DNA from 2 places in the Amphritea japonica ATCC BAA-1530 genome. Region 2 is predicted to be linked to the other one. Evidence: predicted binding sites of a transcription regulator. Region 2 holds the regulator's gene; the other holds the start of a gene.
What was found. Region 2 encodes LexA, which represses DNA repair genes until DNA is damaged. Its sites were predicted from a motif close to TACTGTNTANNTANACAGTA; they were not measured.

Region 1 (8,062 bases), 190 kb from region 2:
CGGTAGCAATTGAGAACAGGTATACGGAGGTTGTTGTGATGGGCAGTAACATAAACAGCGCTATGACCACGGCGCGAAGCGCATAGATAATACCCAGTAGGTTTTTCTTTGAGTAACGACCCGACCAGGCGCCAAACAGTAAGCAGCCAAAAATATTAAATAACCCGATCAGCGACAGGCTGGTGACTGCGACTGAGGCATCAAAGCCGTTATCCGTCAAAAATGACGGCATGTGCACCGTTATAAACGCAAGCTGAAAGCCGCAAACAAAAAATCCAGCAATCAGTAACCAATAGTGTAAATGGCCTCCCGCTTCTTGCAGAGCTTCTTTAAGCGACTGTGAAGAGGTATCCATATCAGCTTCGTTTGCCGCTGAGTCATTGCGAAAAGGCGTGGCTAGTACCAGCATACAGAGCGCCCCGCCTGCCATCAGTAACAAAGCGGTCTGCCAGCCATAGCTGGCAATAAATGCCTGTGCGACCGGGATGATTATTAGCTGTCCTGCGGACCCCGCCGCAGTACCCAGTCCCAGTGCGAAAGCTCGCTTTTCCGGTGCCACCATTCGCGCCAGGGCTGGCAGAATAACGCCAAAACCTGTTCCGGCAATGCCCATGCCGATCAGAATGCCGGCACCACTGTGAAGCGCCCAGGCACTGTCAGCAGTAGCGGTCAGGTAGATGCCCAGTGCATATATCAGCGTGCCGATAATTAAGGTTCTGAAAGTGCCAAACCGATCCGCAAACGCCCCTGTAAACGGTTGAAAAAGACCCCAGCAGAGATTTTGTAAAGCTAAAGAGAAGGCGAATACTTCACGTCCATAGCCGAATTCACCGGAGATGGGCGCCATAAAGAACCCCATTGATGAGCGCAGTCCAAAATTGACAGCCAGTATCAAACAAGCGGCAACAACGAACAGACTGAATAGTTTTACGTGGCTCGGCATATAGATTTATTCAAAGAGAGGTGGTTTAAGTGCGGCTATGGGCCCCAGTATACGCCCGACAGAGCACTGCTTTCTATCAGTTTCTCTTTTGATCTCAACACCCTGGTAGTCAACCTTTGGTTATCATCCCCCGCTCTGGTTTAGGTGTTGATTAAAGAATGCCAGGGTACGCTGCCAGGCTAGTTCTGCGCTGCCTTCATGGTAACGAGCGGTAGAGTCATTATGAAAACCATGGTTCACATCCGGGTACACATGTGCGGTGTATTCTGTTTTTGCTGTTTTCAGGGCGGCTTCATAACTGGGCCAGTAATTATTAACCCGCTTATCCAGTCCTGCAAAATGTAGCTGTAAAGGGGCTTTAATATTGGCAATATCAAGTTTTGGTGGCGTACCGTAATAAGGCGCTGCAGCGTCGATAGTGTCGGGTAGCATGGCGGATAATTGATTGGTCAGATAGCCGCCAAAGCAGAAGCCCACCATACCCAGTTTATCCGTTGTCAGTGCATGTGTGGTCAGCATTTTTGCTGCCGCCGCAAAATCGGCTTCTATTTTGTTTCGCTCCAGGGTTTTCTGCATCGCCCTGCCTTCATCATCATTGCCCGGATAGCCCCCTAGCGGGTACAGAGCATCCGGTGCAAAAGCCACAAACCCCGCTTTGGCTAAGCGTCGAGCCACATCTTCTATATAAGGATTTAACCCCCGGTTCTCATGGGCGACCAGTACTGCTGGTGCAGGTGTTTCCGCTCCCACTCCGGTGGGCACAACGAAATACCCGCGTCCAGTTTTATGTCCTTCAGGTGAAGCAAAAGCCAGATAGCTTGCTTTGATATCAGGATCATTGAAAGAGACCTGTTCTGCCAGCGCATAGTCGGGCAGTAATACCCCGGAAATAGAGCTGAGGGTAAGTCCGGCGATGCCCAGTGTGCCGAGCCGTTTCAGGAAGGTTCGCCTATCAATATCCCCGTGGGCGTACTCGTCATACCAGTCAAATGCTTCTTGCGGAATGTTAATGGTAGAGGCTGGACTGTTGTTCTTATGCATGACGGGCTCCTTTTGAGAGGCGGGTTATCCGGGAGGTTTTAAAAATATAGTCTATGTCGCAGATAACCGCGTCGCTGTTATTGATCAATTAGCTTCGCTAGTGAGTGGCTTTTTGCAGTACAGGAGCTCAGCTGAATCATTATTTCAAACATAACGCCGTATCGATGCTGTTTTTCTACTACGCTTATATTTATTGCTCGTCATAAATATAAGGGAATAAAGGTTATGTCTGATCATCATACTTATAAGAAAATTGAGATCGTTGGTTCTTCTGCAACGGGAACCGATGATGCGATTCGTAACGCACTGGCAGAGTGCAATAAGTCGCTAAAAAATATTGACTGGTTTGAGGTAGTTGAAACACGAGGGCATGTTGAAAATGGTAAAATCGGGCACTTCCAAGTGACTATCAAGGTAGGGTTCAGGCTCGAAAATAGCTAAAAATACCAGAATTAAATAGAGAATCTAATTCTTTATAAAACAAATGGATAATAAGGTTACCTATAATATAGTTTAACTTATGATAGCTTTTGTTTATGGGGTGTTTTTTGGGGTTTTGGACGCTAATTTAATTCTGGCATCCTCGTCTCTGGAGCGCAGTATAGTCTGCACCTCTATCATCCCGGTTGCTATCAACAGCCACTGAATATCTATAAGAAACGGTACACCTCTTTTACGCTGCTATGTCGAATAAAAAGTTATATCCAGGCTCCTATAGAAAGGGCAATAGCCCGTTGTTATAGCGATATTGGTATGTTGTTTTCAGTAAGCAGCTTAGCCTGAAAAGGACCTAAAGTTAAACAACAATAGTGTTGGCCCCAGCCTTAATATAAGTAACAGCTTCCGCTAATAACGCTCTTCCAAAGGTAGCGAAATAGCCCTGTGAGTGGTGATCCCTTTTTAGGGACGACTACCCTGCCATAGAGAGAATATCGTCTGGTGGACTGTTAATACTCTTGTTATTGGATACCGTCTGTGGGGCTATTCTCTCCCTGATTCACACCGGCAATAGTGCAGGGTATTTATATAAAACAAAATATGTATTATGTATTTATAATACAGCATGTCGGATTATTTCCAGATAGCTTTGATAAAACAGCTTTACTCAGCGACTGGCTGTTACTAATATACTGTTTATATATACAGTATGGTTTATCTAATTATGCAGATTTCATGGCTAGGGCGTTACTTGCGTCCTTCTGCTCCTGTTGCCCTACCCTTGTTTATGAATGGTGTCGCAGCAGGCTTTCCCTCCCCCGCACAAGATTACATCGAACGAACTCTGGATTTGAATGATCTCTGTGTTCAGCATCCAGCGGCAACCTATTTTGTCCGGGCCGATGGCGACTCGATGGAAGGGGTCGGTATTTTCTCTGGCGATGTGCTGGTGGTGGACCGTTCATTAAAGGCGCTACACGGGGATATAGTAATAGCCTGCCTTGATGGGGAGTTTACCGTGAAAGAGTTGAGCACTCGCCCTGCTCTGCAATTATTGGCGCACAACCCGGCCTATGCGCCGATTCGGTTAGACGCAGAAAGCACTCTCGAACTGTTTGGTGTGGTTACAACGGTAGTCCACTCTGTTCGCCAGCGGGGTTAGTGTCAGTGTATGCGCTGGTTGACTGTAATAACTTCTACGCCAGTTGTGAGCGATTATTCCGGCCAGATCTGCAAGGCAGACCTATTGTGGTGCTGTCGAATAACGATGGCTGCGTAGTCGCTCGTAGTGCAGAGGCTAAACAACTGGGTATAAAGATGGCGGTTCCGCTGTTTCAGGTACAGGAGCAGATTGACCGGGAAAATGTTGCGGTATTCTCCTCAAACTATGCTCTCTACGGTGATATATCCGCCCGGGTTATGAGTGTTCTGGAACAGCAGGCCCCGGCACTTGAAGTCTACTCGATCGACGAAGCTTTTCTTGATCTTAGCGGGCTCGAAGCTAATTACTCGCTGGTTGATTATGGGCAGCAGCTGAAGCTGCTGGTGTATCAATATACCGGCATTCATGTCTGTGTGGGTATCGCGCCGACAAAAACACTGGCGAAGCTCGCTAATCATGCCGCGAAGCAGTATCCGGCGACCCTGGGTGTGGTAGACCTGAGTGACCCACAACGGCAACGACGTTTACTTAGCTTGCTACCCGTACAGGAAGTCTGGGGCGTGGGTCGGCGTTTGTCGCGACGACTTAAGCAGCAAGGTGTCAGTACCGCTTTAGCGCTGGCTGACTGCGATCCCGGGTGGATTCGCAATCATTACTCCGTCACGCTGGAACGCACTGTCCGGGAACTGAACGGCCAGTCCTGTATGGATCTTGAGACCTGCCCACCTCCCCGTCAACAGATACTTTGTAGTCGTTCTTTTGCTCGTCGCATTACAGAGTACAAAGATATGCGCGCTGCGATTGCTCAATATTCGGCAAGGGCAGCGGAAAAGCTGCGGGAGCAAGGTAGCTTAGCCAGAGTGGTCACTGTTTTTATCCGTACCAACCCACATAGTCAGCATGAGCGATTCTATAGTAATAGTGCCAGTCGGATTCTGAGTGTCCCCAGTGCTGATTCACGACGACTCTGTGGTACTGCTATGAAATTATTGAAATCGATCTGGCAGTCCGATTGCCGTTATATGAAGGCGGGCATAATGCTATCCGACTTGTATCTCCCCGGGCACTTTCAGCCCTCACTATTTGATGCACCAGAAACACCTGTCGCAATGCGTTTAATGCAGGTAGTCGATAGCATCAATCAGGGTAGTCATGGTCAGATTCGTTTTGCCGGAGAGATGCTGAGCACCGGGTGGCAGATGCAACGCAATCGACTGTCTCCTGCCTACACTACCCGCTGGAATCAGCTGCCCCGGGTGAAATCCTGAAGCAATAAAAGCATGAATATTATTGCTTCATTAACAATAAATTAAGTTGTTTTATTAATCTGATTTATAGGCTTTTGTCTGGAAATAATAGCGGCGTATCACCCTCTTTCCAGGGTGTGAATTTATGCATTACAACGGTAAAGAGAGGAGATTCCAGGTGATGCTTAAGCCAGCGTTGCAGGGCTGGATATGACGCGGCATAAAACCAGTCTCGGTCAACATGGGCGAATTGTCGGATAAAAGGAAAGATCGCCATATCCGCCAGACTACAGTGCTCTCCCACGAGAAAGCTATGCGCCTGCAGCAACCGTTCGAGTTTAACCAGCGTGACTTCACATTGCTCCCGATAGTAATGCTGCGGATGATTCGGATGACGCTCAAAGTATTTGTAACGGTCCAGGTGCTGCTTGAATACAAAGTCATTCTCTTGAATCAAACCTTCAATCTGCCATAACAGATCGGGGCTATCACTACAGAGCCAGTTATGAGGGTCGTTCTGTCGCACAGCCCAGCGCATAATATCCCGACTTTCATCGATCACCCTGCCCTCAGCTAAGTGTAAAACCGGCACCGTGCCTTTGGGAGAGATCTCCAGCATCGCTGAGGGTTTCTCTTTCAGTACAACTTCGCGCAGCTCAACTGCCAGCTCGCTACCTGCAATGGCTAACCGGGCACGAATCGCATAGGGGCAGCGACGAAAAGAATAGAGTATGGGGTGCTTTGTGTTCATAAGATTGTGTGTACAGCAGATGACAAAAACCGCAGTCTAGCGGATTGGCAGAAGAAGTCACTTTAAACTGCTACTCAGTTATGCAACTATGCCCGCCAATATCTAATTTTAGGAAACGGATGTGGAATTACTTAATCTGGATTGCCAGGGGCAGAGCCTGCGGCTGGAAGGCTCAATGGCAGGCTGGCAATTGTTGTTCTGGAATAACACGCCGATCTCCCGGCGTGATGCGGGCAGCGATTTTGATGGCATCAGCGAACATCAGTTTGAGTTACAGAATAAGCAAGGTGAAACCCTGCAGTGCCGGCTGGAAACAGAGGTGTTATGGGATCCGGTAAAGGTCAGTTACCGTTTCTATATGGGTGAACAGCTGGTTGCGGACGGAGAGCATGGTCGCGAACTGATGGAAAAGCAGGTGCCTCAGGCGCCTATTCGTCAGGAAAAGCGGTCGTTCAGTATTATTGGACTTGGGGCACTGGGCTTAAAGCTGCTCAAGAGCGCCAAAGTTATAAAAGTCGTGATGGCCGGCGCAAGTCTGGCTGCTTACTCCTGGTTTTTCTCGATCCCTTTTGCCCTGGCACTAATCTTTTGCCTTGTTGTACATGAATATGGGCATATCAGAGCGATGAAACACTTCGGCTTAAAAACAAAAGGGATCTACCTTATTCCTTTTGTTGGCGGCCTTGCGCTCAGTGATGAGCGGATTAATACTCGCTGGCAGGATGTGTGTATCTCCCTGATGGGGCCCTTTTTCGGCTTAGGACTCTCTCTGCTAAGCCTGATTGCCTACTGGGTGACGGGTTCTATGTTCTTTGCCGGTTTAAGCGCCTTTAATGCTTTGCTGAACCTGTTTAATTTGTTACCTATTCTGCCACTGGATGGCGGCCATGTGCTGAAGAGTATCGCTTTTTCAATGAATTCGCTGGCCGGACTGTTAGTCTGTGGAGCCGCAGCTGCTGGTGGAATATGGTTAAGTTATTACTTTGGTTTGGCGTTACTGGGCTTTCTGCTGATTATTGGCAGTGTGGAGGTATTTTTTGAGTGGCGAGGTCGACATCATAGCCTGCTGTTGCCTCTGGATCGCTACGGCCAGATCGTCTCTGCACTCTGGTACAGTCTTACTCTGGGGGGGCTGACTGCGATAATCTGGTATTTTCATGGTATGGGTGATGCGCTGCTGGGGCTTCCGTTGAAGGTGCTACAGAGCTAAACTGCTGGTAAGCCCTGAGATTCAACGAGTGTTCATATATGAGTGATAAGGTTGTCGACATCAATAGTAAGCGTGATGATTTGCGCCACAAACGCAAAGAGAAGCGTCTTAGTGAGATGAAAGATAAATTTGAGAAGGCCTTGCCAACCGAAGAGCGGGATCCTAAGCAAAAACTACTGAATATTTTTAAGAAGAAACCAAAAAAGTAGAAAGTTATAGAAAGGCAGCTCTAATAGCTGTCTTTTTTATGGGTATAGCCTGTAATAAAAACAGGTTTAAAGCCGCAGAGTAAAGAAAAATAGTCGAAAATGGCCGCTAATTGCGTTTTATAAGAGCCGCATCAATATACCTCCTCCTCTCCTGTGATAATTTACCCCCTTTTTTAAGCTCACGAATGAGCTTGGCCAGCGAGCATATCTGAGGAAGCAGTACGGATGTCAGAAGTAGCAGTAACATTGAACACTATTTGCAGTATTGACGTTCTCCATGCCGCTCCCCAGGATTCAATATTAGTCATCCTTCGCCGGATGCGTCAATCTCATGTCAGCTCTATTGTCATCATTGAGCAGAATGCTCCACTGGGCATTATTACTGAGAAAGATATTATCCGCCTGGTGAGTACCAGTGATCCCGATCTGGAACTACTCACTGCCGCCGATATTATGACCTCCCCCGTTAAAACCATGTATGCAGACTGTGATTTTCAACTGGCATACGAGCAGATGCAACAAGAGAATCTGCGGCATATTATCGTCACCAATAAAGACGGTAGTCTCAGAGGAATCGCGACAGAAACAGATTTTGTTCAACACCTGGGGTTTGAGTATCTGGCCGAGATCAAACACGTGGAAGCAGTAATGGAACGGAGTGTTTTGTTCGTTTCAGCCGATAGCAGCCTGCGCCATGCATTCCAGATTATGAACGAAGAAATGATCAGTAGCGTGGTGGTTGCTAACGAAGGAGTTGCCGAGGGAATTCTGACCGAACGCGACGTGGTCAGGCTACTTGATGAGCAGGTCAATCTGGATGATGCAGTGGTCAGCCAGTATATGAGTAGCCCTGTAGAAATGATCCAAAGCGGCACTTCGTTGCTGGAAGCTCGCCACATAATGGAAGAAAAAAAGGTTCGGCGGCTATTAGTCTGTGATGACGATAAGAAAATCCAAGGCCTGTTAACCCGTCAGCATCTGATTGACCGGTTGCAAACCCATTTTATTAAAATGATGCAGGATGCTATTGATAACCTGAATCATCAGTTACAAAGCAGCCG
Region 2 (8,062 bases):
AATAGTTTGTATTTATCCTGCCTGGATACCAGATAAACCAACTGTTTTACCGAATCGGTGCTTTTCTGTTCCGGTGCAATCTCGATCACCTTGGCATCAACTGTCCATTGCTGCGCAAGGTTCATAATATCATCGGTAAATGTTGCGCTATAAAGTAACGTCTGACGATCACCTTTTCTCGGCGTGTGACGAATAATCGTGCGTACATCCGGGATAAAGCCCATGCTAAGCATGCGGTCTGCCTCGTCCAGCACCAACACTTCAACATCACCCAAATCTACTGAAGAGGAGCGAATAAAATCGATTAAACGGCCAGGGGTAGCAACAATAATATCAACAGGACGCACCGCAAGCTGCTTACGCTGCTTTTCATAATCCATGCCGCCCACCAGTGCTACCACACTGATGTCAGCGTACTTACCCGTCTCTTCTGCATCAGACGCAATCTGTAATGCCAGTTCACGGGTAGGCGCAATGATTAATGCACGAGGAACTCCTTTAGCAGCCTTATGCTCAAGCGGATAGTCCAGTAAATCCGTGATAATACTAATCAGAAACGCAGCAGTTTTACCCGTGCCGGTCTGGGCTTTACCGATCATATCCCTACCCTCAAGGGACTCAATCAGGGTTGCTGACTGAATATCAGAGCAGTATTTAAAATTAAGATCTGCTATCGCATGCATAACCGCATCCGGTAGATCAAAATCATGGAAACGTTGCTTTCCTTCTACAGGCTCTACCGGAAACTGATCACGACTCCAGGCCTTGGCTGGCTTTGGCTTCGCTTTTGAAGCTGAAACATTCTTGGTTGACCGAGAGCCCTCTTTAACAGGCTTATCTTTAGGCATTCGTTGAGACCTTTTTTCACCAGGCGCAGAAGAATCTTCATTAGTCGATCCGGCACCAGAGTCAGTTGCTGCAGGAACATTATCATCTGAACGCTTAAATATTTTTTTAACAAAGTCATACCTTATTCGCATCAGCGAACGGTTAGCTAATATTTCTTCGAAATGGAGGTAAGGAGTCAAGTAACTGCCGACCATAACGCCGGGTTACAACACGTCTATCCAGAAGTACAATCCGCCCCCTGTCCTGCTCCGTTCGCAGCAGCCGACCAGCGGCCTGGGTTAACCGTACCGATGCCATCGGCACCGACCATTCCATAAAAGGGTTACCCCCACGCTGTTCAATCCACTCAGCCATGGTGGCGTCAACCGGGTCATCCGGCACACTAAAGGGGATCTTAGTGATAATAACCTCAGTGAGATAATCACCGGGCAGATCAACACCTTCAGTAAAAGAGGCAAGGCCAAATATTACGCTGCCTCGCCCCTCATCGATCTCAACTTTATGGCGTTTCAGAATTTCATTCTTACTAAAATCACCCTGCGACAGAACCCTATTGTTGAGCTTTTCGTCCAGACTGGCAAGTACTGATCTCATCTGACGCCATGAACTGAACAGAACCAGCGTACCAGTATCGGTTTTAAGCTCAGAATTAAGGTAATCGCCAACGGCCTGAGTGTGCAATTCAGGGTCATTCGCTTCAACTTTCATTGAGGGTACATAGAGCTCTGCCGCATGATAGTGGTCAAACGGACTCGCCAGACTATGACAAGGCGTTTCCTGCGGCAGCCCAAGATCACCCAGAAGACGATCAAACCGCCCCAGTGCTGTCAGCGTGGCAGAGGTAACAACTGCCGCATAGCAATGCTGCCAAAGGTTCATTTGGAGCATCTCAGCAGCCGAGACCGGTGCTGTGCTGCACTCGAAATCATATCCCTGTGCGGTTTCGACAAGGCTAATCCAGCGCGCTGTCGGCGTGCTGTTCTCTGCATCAGGGTGACCCATTGATCGACCCAGACCCGTAATACTCTGCATCCGGGCCACCATCATACCCAGCCGGGGATACCAGCTTTCTGCCGGCTGACGATCGATCCCTCCGTCACCATCCAGCGATTCTTTCAGCAGATCAAGGATCATCTCCAACCGGGAAGCCATTCTTGCTGCAAGGTTTTCTACCTGTAAACCAAATTGCTTAACCTCCTCAGGAACAACTCCGCCAGTGTAACGAAAACGTTCCCGAGGCCTTTTGAAGGACTCATCCATCAGTACAGGTCTGATAAGTTCAGCCCAGTTATTGAGAACAACTTGCAAGTCTTCAGCGGGCTTTTGTAGCTGTTTAACATAATCAGCGAGTAGTTGTGGATTGCCTGTCTGATCGAGCATCTTACTTAACTGCTTAATATTACTCGCCAGCCAACGCTCGGTTGATTTAAGTCGGATATTAAAAGAAAAGTGACCACTGGCCTTATCAGACAGATGATGACCTTCATCGAAAATATAAATAGTTTCTGCGGGGTCAGGCAGAATTGCACCACCGCCTAATGCGAGGTCGGCCAGAACAATATCGTGGTTAGCGATGACGCATTCGACCTGATCCAGATCTTTACGCGCTTTAAAAAAGCTACAGGCTGAAAAATTACTACAACGACGATTGGTACATTGAAGGTGATCGCTGGTTAAAGGCCTCCAGTCTTCTTCACTTATATCCTGACTCAGGTTATCCCTATCACCATCCCAACGGCCTGCCGCAAACTCATTCAGCAAACTTTTATAAAACTCGACCGTCTCAGTATCTAATCGTAAAGCCAACTCGTCTTCATACAGTGCCTGCTGTCCCGTTGAGCCATTAGCATCCAGATGCTGTTCCGCTTTGCTGATACAAAAATATCGACCCCGCCCTTTTGCCAGAGCAAAAGTAACAGACAGGCCTGCGTGTTCAGCCACCTCTGGCAGGTCTTTATTAAGCAACTGCTCCTGCAGAGCAACCGTTGCTGTAGAGAGAACAACTTTCTTACCCTTCGCCTTTGCAATAGGTAAGACCGCCAACAGATAACCGATGGTTTTACCTGTACCGGTACCCGCTTCAATCACACTGATGTGTTTTTCACCGAGACGATGAGACTTTTCATCTTCAAGGATAGCACCAAGCACCTTAGCAACCTCGGCAATCATTTGCTTCTGCCCCATACGTGGTTTCAGCTGACGGCTATCTAAAAAACGCCGGTACGCTCCCTGTATCTCTTTTTTTATCTCTTCTGAAAGCACCTAACCGCCCTAATACGCTTTAACCACGTGCATTCTAGCAATAATACTGGATAAATAGACAGAAAAAAGTTTACAAAGCCAAAATACTGTATATAGTTACAGCTACTGGATAAAAAAACAGAGTTCATCATGAAACTGACACAACGCCAAACAGATGTACTTGAATGCATTAAACACTGCATTAGCACTACCGGCTATCCGCCTACCCGTGCTGATATTGCTAAAGCGCTGGGGTTTAAATCAGCCAACGCTGCGGAGGAACACCTCAAGGCCCTTGCCCGTAAAGGAGCCATTGAAATGATCCCCGGCACCTCACGGGGAATCCGTATTCCAGGGTTTGATGATGAAGAGCCCGGCCTCCCAATCGTCGGGCAGGTTGCAGCTGGAGAGCCGATTCTGGCGCAAGAGAATGTCGAAGATAGAATTACAATCGCATCAGACTTCTTCCATCCCCCTGCAGACTACCTGTTGAAGGTACGGGGTACGAGTATGAAAGATGTCGGCATCATGGACGGTGACTTATTAGCCGTACATCAATGCCAGACCGCAAAAGATGGCGAGATCGTTGTCGCCCGAATAGACAACGATGTCACCGTCAAACGCTTTAAGCGCGAAGGTAACATCGTGTACCTAGTTGCAGAAAACGAAGAGTTCGAGCCCATTGTAGTCAACCTGCAAGAACAGGAACTATCAATCGAAGGCCTCGGGGTCGGAGTTATCAGAAGAGGACAGTAATCATGTTGCAAGCAGTTAGCAAACTCACCCGTTCAGAGCCCGTTCTACCCAGCTTAATCCGTCCGATTGCCCCGCAGGCTGATCATTCCGGACTGGCTGGAAAAGTGACCGAAATCGTTCTACAGAACAGTGATTTCGAGCAGATGACTATGCTACTGCCCTTGCTTGCACAGCTAAGTAACGATGATCGCTGGTTTGCCTGGATCGCACCGCCCACAACACTACCTAAAGACCTGCTCGAAGCAGCGGGTATTGACTTAAATAAAGTCATGTTACTTCAACCCGATCAGGGGCACTCAACTTACCAACTGGCTTGCCAGGCACTAAAAGCCGGAACATGCCATGCCGTTATCAGCTGGCCTGGCGCGCTCAGCAGCGCTGAGCTTAGTGGACTTGAAGATGCCGCCGAGAATGGCCAAAGCCACGGGATAGTCATTCGCGATCGAAGGGCTGCTTAGATACACACACAAAAAAACAGCGCATCGGCGCTGTTTTTTTTACGCAATTATAAATACTTGCTAGTGAATAACATGATGCTGGGATTCATTTTCATCTTCAGGCTCTGAGTCTAAAGCATCCGCGGCACCCGCAGCTTTAACATTCAGATCAGAGATCATATGAATTCCTGCGGTCAACATCACTTTAGCGACATCAATACACTCATCATCCAACTGCGCTCTGACATCATCAGAAAAACAGATCCGCATGATAGGTTCATCATCTGAATCAGCTCTGCGCAACGCGATCTGACCATTCTCCAGCTCAATTATTTCAAGAAACATATCTGACATAACTATCTCAATATAACCTTTAATGAAGCTTCAATTAGCTCTCGATCACCATTCCTGCATACCTACACGCAGACGCTCGATCAACGCTTTAAACTGACCAAACCACTCCTGATACTCACGAATGATATCGCCATCTTCTGCATGATTCGGATTAATCTGCATCACATGTATCTCTGATACACTCTCAGCCTGCCCAGCTGACGCCTGGTGATCCTCTGCACGCCAACAGCCTTTATAAGCCGCCAGCAAATGGTGCAACCAACTTTCAGGATCATTATGGAGTTGCTGTAGCTCTGCAACCTCAGGTGCCTCAAGCCCCTGAGACTCCATCTGCTCAACCAGCTGACTCAGCTTAGTAATCCGGTTAGCATCAAAACTGTACTGCTCCGCAATCTCTCGCAACAAAGAGCTATAGGCCGATACCATATGAAACAATACCGACTCGTTATAGGACTCGATCAGAGCATGCTTACTCCAACCAGTTGATTCCTGTGCCGCTTTAAGCGCATCCAGATGGATACGGGTAAAGTTTAACTTCTGATTGGTACGGGTAAGATAAACGCCACTCATTCGAGTCTCCGATTATTTCTTTTTTGTCGCTTTCTTCTTCGCTTTAGCAGCTTCAATGCTCCAACTGCCACCGGTATAGAATGCACGCCAGCCAGTGGCTTTGCCATTGACTTCCGTCATAACGTACTGCTCTTTTGTTTTACGACTATAACGGACAACTGTTGGGTTACCTTCGTCATCGGCAACCGGCGCACTGAAGAGGAATTTATACTTAGGATCAATTTCCCCTTTATGCGGCAACAACTCAGCGACTTTAGGTGCGCGAGTTTCCCGCTTACGGGGGAACTGACTGGCCGCAAGAAACAGCCCTGATGCACCATCCCGCAAGATAAAGGTATCTTCAACATTGTCACAAGCCAGTTCAGGCATAGGTACAGGATCCATTTTCGGCGGCGCTGCTTCTCCACTTCGCAATAACTTACGAGTATTTTTACAGGTCTCACTTGTGCAACCAAAGAACTTGCCAAACCGACCGGTTTTAAGTTGCATCTCAGCGCCACACTTATCGCAGTCAAGCACTGGGCCATCATAGCCTTTAATCTTAAAGCTACCCTGCTCTACCTCAAAACCGGCACAGTCAGGATTATTACCGCAGATATGCAACTTACGCTGCTCATCGATAAGATAACTATCCATCGCGGTATCACAGATCTTACAACGATGTTTATTACGCAGAATCCGCGACTCTTCTTCTTCATCTCCATCAACACTGACCACTTCATCGCCGTGCACAAGATTCATCGTGCTTTTACAGCGTTCTTTGGGTGGTAGCGAGTATCCGGAACATCCCAGGAAAACACCTGTAGTACCGGTACGAATCATCATCTTACGCTCACAACTCGGGCAAGGAATGTCCGTTTCGGTTGGTTCGTTCAGGCGCATTCCCGTTTCCGCATGCTGCGCCTGCTCCAAACGATTGCTGAAGCCCTGGTAGAACTGATTCAACAACTCTTTCCAATCAGCACTACCCGTTGCGATATCATCCAGCGATTCTTCCATTCTGGCAGTAAAGCCAAAATCCATCAGATCCGTAAAATTCTCGACCAGTCGCTCAGTAACAATATCACCCATTTTCTGAGCATAGAAACGACGATTTTGAACCTCTACGTAGCCTCGATCCTGAATTGTTGAGATGATCGACGCATAAGTAGAGGGTCGACCTATACCTTTTTTCTCCAGCTCTTTAACCAGACTGGCCTCAGTGAAACGAGGAGCAGGTTTCGTAAAGTGCTGTTTAGGATCCAGCTTTTGAACCTGTAATACATCTCCAGGCTGCACATCCGGCAGAATGACATCTTCATCCTTACCGCGACTGTTAAACACCTTAGTGTAACCGTCAAAGCGCAAAATACGCCCTTTCGTGCGTAACTCGAAATCGCCTGCGGTAACGGTGACCCGCGTACTGGTATAAAGCGCCGGCGTCATTTGACAAGCAACAAACTGACGACGAATCAACTCATACAAGCGCTCAGCGTCCCGCTCCATCCCTTTTAGAGATGTCGCCTCTATTGACACGTCTGAGGGCCGGATCGCTTCATGAGCCTCCTGAGCGCCCTCTTTGCTGCTATAGGAATTAGGCTTTTCAGGCAGATACTTGGAACCAAAATTGTCGCTGATGTAGTCACGACAATTATTAACCGCTTCCGCACTGAGGTTGGTCGAGTCGGTTCGCATATACGTGATATAACCCGCTTCATAGAGCCTCTGAGCCAGCATCATCGTTTTCTTAACACCAAAACTGAGTCGCGTACTCGCAGCTTGCTGAAGCGTTGATGTAATAAACGGCGCCGACGGCCGGCTGCTAGTAGGTCGATCCTGGCGATTTGTTACCTTAAACTCTTGTTGTTTCAGTTGTTCAAGATGAGCCTCTGTTTCTACACCGCTCTCTGGCCTGAAACCTTTATCCTGGTATTTATCAACCTGAAGTCGCAGCGATTCCTGCTTACTCGAAAGTACATCGGCATGCATCTCCCAAAACTCTTCCGGAATAAAGCTACGAATCTCTTTTTCCCGATCAACCAGTAGTCGCACGGCAACAGATTGTACCCGGCCAGCGGATAGTCCACGTGCAACCTTGGCCCACAGTAATGGCGAGACCATATAACCAACGACACGATCAAGAAAGCGCCTTGCCTGCTGAGCATTTACCCGATTAAGGTCTAGCTCGCTTGGCTGCTCAAAAGCTTCCTGTATCGCTTTTTTCGTTATCTCATTAAAGACAACCCGGCGATATCGATCATCGTCACCACCAATCGCTTCCCGCAGGTGCCAGGCAATGGCTTCCCCTTCGCGGTCCAAATCGGTTGCGAGATAGATAGTATCGGCATCTTTAGCTAATCGTCTAAGTTCATCAACGACTTTTTCTTTACCCGGCAAGATTTCATAGCGGGCATCCCAGTCCTGCTCTGGGTTAACCCCCATCCGGGCAATCAGCTGCGTCTTCGCTTTTGCGGCCTTATGCTTAATCTTCTCATCCGGCGCCAATTTACGGGTTATGGCTGCCTGACGAGCACGCTCTTTAGGGTCTGATGCGGTTGCATTGCCAGAGCCACTGGTGGGAAGGTCACGGATGTGCCCCACACTTGATTTCACCACAAACTGATTACCTAAATACTTGTTTATGGTTTTTGCTTTAGCAGGTGACTCTACAATAACTAGGGATTTGCCCATATAAATAAAATCCTTAAAGGACGAGGTAGCAATACAAAACAGCGTGCATATATAAGGGCTCAGAGAAGCCGGGTCAAGTTAATGTAGAAAAAAACACGCTAACCAGTTAAGAATATTGGCTAATAAAGGTATTTTTCTGGTAGCTTAAATACAGTATGCTGCCGCCATTATTAGTCTCTTTAATT

Region 1: a site for LexA is predicted at 3,113-3,132, ahead of umuD (translesion error-prone DNA polymerase V autoproteolytic subunit). Genes of this name have one in related genera too.

Annotation. Positions count from the first base shown of each region.
Region 1 covers NZ_AP014545.1:1,861,616-1,869,677, forward strand. Annotated here, with positions in the region: gene AMJAP_RS08680 (MFS transporter) at 1-943, opposite strand, end outside; gene AMJAP_RS08685 (dienelactone hydrolase family protein) at 1,067-1,984, opposite strand; gene AMJAP_RS08690 (dodecin) at 2,210-2,425, shown strand; gene umuD (translesion error-prone DNA polymerase V autoproteolytic subunit) at 3,147-3,584, shown strand; gene umuC (translesion error-prone DNA polymerase V subunit UmuC) at 3,590-4,852, shown strand; gene AMJAP_RS08705 (glutathione S-transferase) at 4,917-5,582, opposite strand; gene AMJAP_RS08710 (site-2 protease family protein) at 5,704-6,792, shown strand; gene AMJAP_RS08715 (hypothetical protein) at 6,831-7,001, shown strand; gene AMJAP_RS08720 (EAL domain-containing protein) at 7,227-8,062, shown strand, end outside.
Region 2 covers NZ_AP014545.1:2,049,734-2,057,795, forward strand. Annotated here, with positions in the region: gene rhlB (ATP-dependent RNA helicase RhlB) at 1-1,028, opposite strand, end outside; gene dinG (ATP-dependent DNA helicase DinG) at 991-3,111, opposite strand; gene lexA (transcriptional repressor LexA) at 3,241-3,846, shown strand; gene AMJAP_RS09535 (cell division inhibitor SulA) at 3,849-4,304, shown strand; gene AMJAP_RS09540 (hypothetical protein) at 4,365-4,637, opposite strand; gene AMJAP_RS09545 (DUF6586 family protein) at 4,683-5,207, opposite strand; gene topA (type I DNA topoisomerase) at 5,220-7,877, opposite strand.